DNA from 2 places in the Pelorhabdus sp. sgz311002 genome. Region 2 is predicted to be linked to the other one. Evidence: riboswitches for the same ligand, from Rfam matches in the RefSeq annotation. Region 2 holds a riboswitch; the other holds the start of a gene.
What was found. Region 2 has a riboswitch for lysine ahead of AC0NJP_RS10695 (diaminopimelate decarboxylase family protein). Riboswitches for the same ligand answer to the same signal wherever they lie in the genome.
Positions count from the first base shown of each region.

Region 1: it holds a riboswitch for lysine, as region 2 does, so the genes downstream of both, dapB (4-hydroxy-tetrahydrodipicolinate reductase) here and AC0NJP_RS10695 (diaminopimelate decarboxylase family protein) in region 2, are expected to answer to the same signal.

Region 1 covers NZ_JBWBCL010000001.1:701,855-704,252, forward strand. Annotated here, with positions in the region: gene AC0NJP_RS03560 (aspartate-semialdehyde dehydrogenase) at 1-436, opposite strand, end outside; gene dapB (4-hydroxy-tetrahydrodipicolinate reductase) at 484-1,284, opposite strand; lysine riboswitch at 1,405-1,580, opposite strand; gene AC0NJP_RS03570 (general stress protein) at 1,684-2,388, opposite strand.
Region 2 covers NZ_JBWBCL010000006.1:49,982-52,379, reverse strand. Annotated here, with positions in the region: gene AC0NJP_RS10710 (metallophosphoesterase family protein) at 1-2, shown strand, start outside; gene hsp18 (heat shock protein Hsp18) at 95-538, opposite strand; gene AC0NJP_RS10700 (metal-dependent transcriptional regulator) at 815-1,258, shown strand; lysine riboswitch at 1,348-1,518, shown strand; gene AC0NJP_RS10695 (diaminopimelate decarboxylase family protein) at 1,603-2,398, shown strand, end outside.

The DNA of each region.
Region 1 (2,398 bases), on a different contig from region 2:
TTTTCACGCGGTCATAAATTGGTTTTAAAGCCATAAGCATGATGATCGTTGAGCAATTCGGATTGGCAATAATACCTTTATGTTCTTTAATCGCTTCAGGATTCACTTCCGGCACAATTAAAGGAACCTCAGGATCCATACGGAAAGCACTGGAATTATCAATCACAACGGCACCGCTTTTTACCGCAGCAGGCGCAAAAGTTTTGCTGGCTGAACCACCGGCAAAAAGAGCAATATCAATCCCTTTAAAGGAATCTTCCGTTGCTTCTTCCACAATATAAGTTTTCCCCATAAAATCAATTTTCGTACCGGCTGAACGTTTGGAGGCCAACAATTTTAATTCATTAAATGGAAATTTACGTTCTTCAATCAGCGTTAAAAACTCTTTACCGACGGCACCTGTAGCTCCTAAAATAGCAACATTTGGTTTTTTCATCATATCCACACTCCAACTCATAAAAATTTAGAATTATTTGATAAGAATTAGTCCAAAATATTTTCTAAGCCAAAAGTTAAGCCAGATGTAGTAAGCACTTTCTTACAAGCCAACGTAACGCCAGGCATAAAAGACTCGCGTGAAATACTATCGTGTCGCAGCGTCAAGGTTTGCCCTAAACCGCCGAAAATAACTTCCTGATGAGCTACATAGCCTGGCAAGCGAACACTGTGCAACGGAATTCCCGCAAGCTGACCGCCGCGGCTACCAGGAATTTTCTCTACCTCATTGGGGTGACCTTGTTTCATTTCTCCTCTGACTTCAGCAATCAGCTCAGCAGTGCGAAGCGCTGTACCTGAAGGAGCATCCAGTTTCTGATCATGGTGTAGTTCAATAATTTCTACATGAGGCATATATTTCGCCGCCTGCACCGAAAGCTTCATAAGTAAAATGGCGCCAATCGCAAAGTTTGGTGCTATCAAAGCATTCACACCTGTTTTTTTGCAAAGCGCGCGTACTTCCTGTACATCATCAGTAGAAAATCCTGTTGTCCCAACAACAGGTGCAACCCCATTATTCAAAGCCAAACGAATATTGGGCATCACGGCGTCAGGGTTCGTAAAATCAACCATAACGGAAGCTTTCCCTTGCTGCAAAGCTTCGGCTAAATCGGCAACAATGGGGACATTGAGCTTTCCTAAACCTACAATTTCACCAATATCTTTGCCTGCATGATGTTTATCGACTGCTCCGACCAATTCCAAAGATTCATCTCTCACAACAGCCTTTACAACCTCTTGGCCCATGCGGCCGCAAGCGCCGCTGACTAATACGGTAATCTTCTCCATGATGAAACCTCCTAAAATAAAATCAAAATAAAAACAGCCGGCTTTCAATTCACCGGCTGATAATTCTAGAAGCGCATAGAAGTAAAAAGTAAATTCCTTCAAAGGTTTTCTTCTTACATCAAATGAGATAGCGCTCCACCAAGCTTATCATTGGTGACAGTCTTATACCTATTTGGCACAAAACCAGTATAATAACCTAGCAGTTACTTATACTTCGGCAGTTAACCCTTTTCTTCCAGATCATCAACGCTACTCTTCCTGAAAGTACTCTTGTTACCTGCACCTCTATATCATAAAGATTCACAAATATGAAATTAGTAACAGTTTACACCATTCTCCTAATAGCTGTCAATGAAAATTACCAACTTTTTTGTCTTTATCAAATTTATTAACAGCGTATCACGATTGACCAATCGCGTGAGTATTCACCTCACTAGCCCCATTTTGTGTAAAAATCGAGCTTGCTTGTGATATTTTAGTTCCCGTAGTACGAACCATAGCCAAAATTTTCCCTTGCGTAATCTTTTCTTCATAATCTTTGCTGGCTTCTGCCGGAATACCATAATCAATTAAACCGCCAGCAATCCCGCCAGCTACAGCACCACTTAGAGCTGCCGCAATCGGACCGGCAGCGGCAATCGGACCAATACCGGGAATTGCCAAGGCGCCTGCGCCAACTAGCAACCCGCCAATGCCGCCAAGCGTACCGCCAGCCAAAGCCCCGTCCGTTACATCGTCATTATAAAAATCAGTCGATTCGGCGCCTTCGGCTTGCTGTTTAGCCACAATGTTAATTTCTTCTGTCGTAAATCCTTGTTGACGAAGCTGATTTACAGCCTGTTCTGCCTGGTTTTTCTGTTCAAATGAAGCAACAACCATCGTTACAGAACTGCCTGCTCCCATAGAGCCGCTTACCTGATTTCCCGATTGTGAAGATTTCGCATTAGAAACTTCTGTAGCAAGGGGCGCGCCAGATTCTATCTGACTTGGCTGATTCATAGCTCCCAGCGTAGTCGTTGACCCCGGGCGAACTGTTTGCGACAACGAAGCGTCATAAGCAGACGTAACAGTCCCCGTTTGTGAAGTATCAGTACCTTCTCTCATGTATTTCCCT
Region 2 (2,398 bases):
AAGAAAATAAAGGGCTGGAGAAAACTTAAAGTCAAGTTTTCTCCAGCCCGCTTTTATGAATTGTTGGGACTCGATTGGTTTGAGAGGGACCGCTTTATTTAATGGGAATTTGATGAGACGGAGCTGTAACTTTTTCTTTTTTCGGTAAAATTACGAAGAGAACGCCATTTTTAAATTCGGCGCTAATCTCATTCTCTACCACATTATCAATATAGAAACTTCGTTGAAATTGACCAAACTTTCTTTCGCGACGGACATAGCCATCGTGGTTTTCTTCGACTTTTTCAGCCCGGTTGGCAGCGATTGTCAGATAATGATCTTTGTATTCAAGCTGGATTGCTTCTTTGTCGATACCGGGAAGATCGGCTTCGATCTGATAAGCTTCTGGCGTTTCCTTTAAGTCAACTCGGAAGGAAGTGCCAAATTGATTGAAGGGAGCAAAGAAATCTTCATCAAAGAAGTTGTCAAGGAAATTGCTGAAATAGTCGCCGCGTTTTGTTGGCATTGCTGTTTTTTTGAAAGGAACCATGTCAAACATAAGATCAACCTCCTTAATTGATTGCTTTTTCTTTATGGCTTTAGTATAAACTAAAGGTCAGTAAAAGTCTAATTAGCCAAAAGGTCAAATTTGTTTTTCTCGGATTATTAATGGGAAATATACAAAAATATTTTCTTTTTTCTTGTTTTTTTGCAAGCTATCAACTTCATTTGATTTTACCTTTTCCTTTGACAGTGGTACTATTTCTGCCTATAATAAAGAAATATGTTTAAAGAGAGAATGATTATCAGCTATATAAAGATGGGAGAGAGCTCTGTGAAATTGGCACTGACTCCTAGTATGGAGAATTATTTGGAAACCATTTACGGGCTAGGCCTAGATGGCCAAGAGGTTCGTGTTAAAGATATTGCTGTAAAGATGAAAGTTCGAATGGCCAGCGTAACAGGTGCGTTGCAAAATTTAGCCAAGCACGGCTTGATTTTCTATTTGCCTTATAAGCCGATTCGTCTTACCGAACGTGGCGCCGAGCTGGCATTATGTATTGCCAATCGCCATAAGATTCTTACCAGCTTTTTAAAAGATACGCTGGGCGTGGCTCCCGCTGTTGCCGAAGAAGACGCCTGTCGTCTAGAGCATGTTTTAAGCCGCGAAACCATGGCTGGTTTACTAAATTTTATGGTAGAGCATCATTTTATTAGTGATGGCGAAAAGACATCCATTGACTATTGGGAAGACAAAAAAGGCTCGGATAGCAAATAAATGTAACCTTTCGATGAAAAAATACGGAAAAAGAGTTGACAGTATGAGGTAAAAGAACTTATACTAGGGCCAAAACAATTCAATAATGATGCTATGATAGAGGAGCGGAAAATGAAGAGTATGCTTTTGAGCGGGCCGGCGATGACGGAGCAGAAAGGCATTTCCGCCGAAGTGAAAATCCCTGGCTGGGGTTTTTGCTGGTTTGGCTTTGAAGAGGAGTCAAACTGTCATCCAAGACCGGATGGAGTGCTATCTTGCAAAGCTTAAGTTTATACTAGGCGGTTGCGGGGAGTTCTCAGCGACCGCTATATTATTTTGGGTATATCCCGCTAGGAGGATCATTCATGTCAGAAAAAACACTGCCCTTTTCTCGCGAACAACTAGAAGCGATTGTAAATCAGTATCCTACGCCTTTTCACATTTATGATGAAGCGGCGATTCGCGCCAATGTACGTCGATTTTTACAGGCCTTTTCCTGGGCCCCAGCTTTTAAAGAATACTTTGCCGTCAAAGCGGCGCCGAATCCCCATATTATGGCTCTTTTAAAAGAAGAAGGCGTTGGCGCCGACTGCAGCTCTATGGCTGAGCTTGTTTTATCAGAACGCGTTGGTTTATCAGGCGAAGACATTATTTTCACCTCTAATGATACGCCGCCGGCGGAATTTCGCAAAGCTCGTGAACTTGGCGCTATTATTAATCTTGATGATATTACTCATATTGACTTTTTAGAAAAAGTAGCATCAATTCCTGAAATCATTTGTTTTCGTTACAATCCGGGACCGCTTATGGAAAGCGGCGGTAATACCATTATCGGTTATCCCGAAGAAGCGAAATATGGCTTGACGAAAGAACAGCTGTTTACAGCCTATAAACGCATGCAGGAAAAAGGCGTAAAACGGTTTGGCCTTCATACGATGGTTTGCTCAAATGAATTAGATCCGTCTGGCTTGATTGGTACAGCGAATATGATGTTTGACTTAGCTGTCGAACTAAAAGAAAAATTGGGCATTTCCCTTGAGTTTGTTAATTTAGGCGGCGGTGTCGGGATTCCTTATAAACCGGAACAGCAGGCGATCGATTTAGAATATTTAGGCCAGGAAGTGAAAAAGGCTTATGAAGCTAAAATCGTAGCGAACGGCT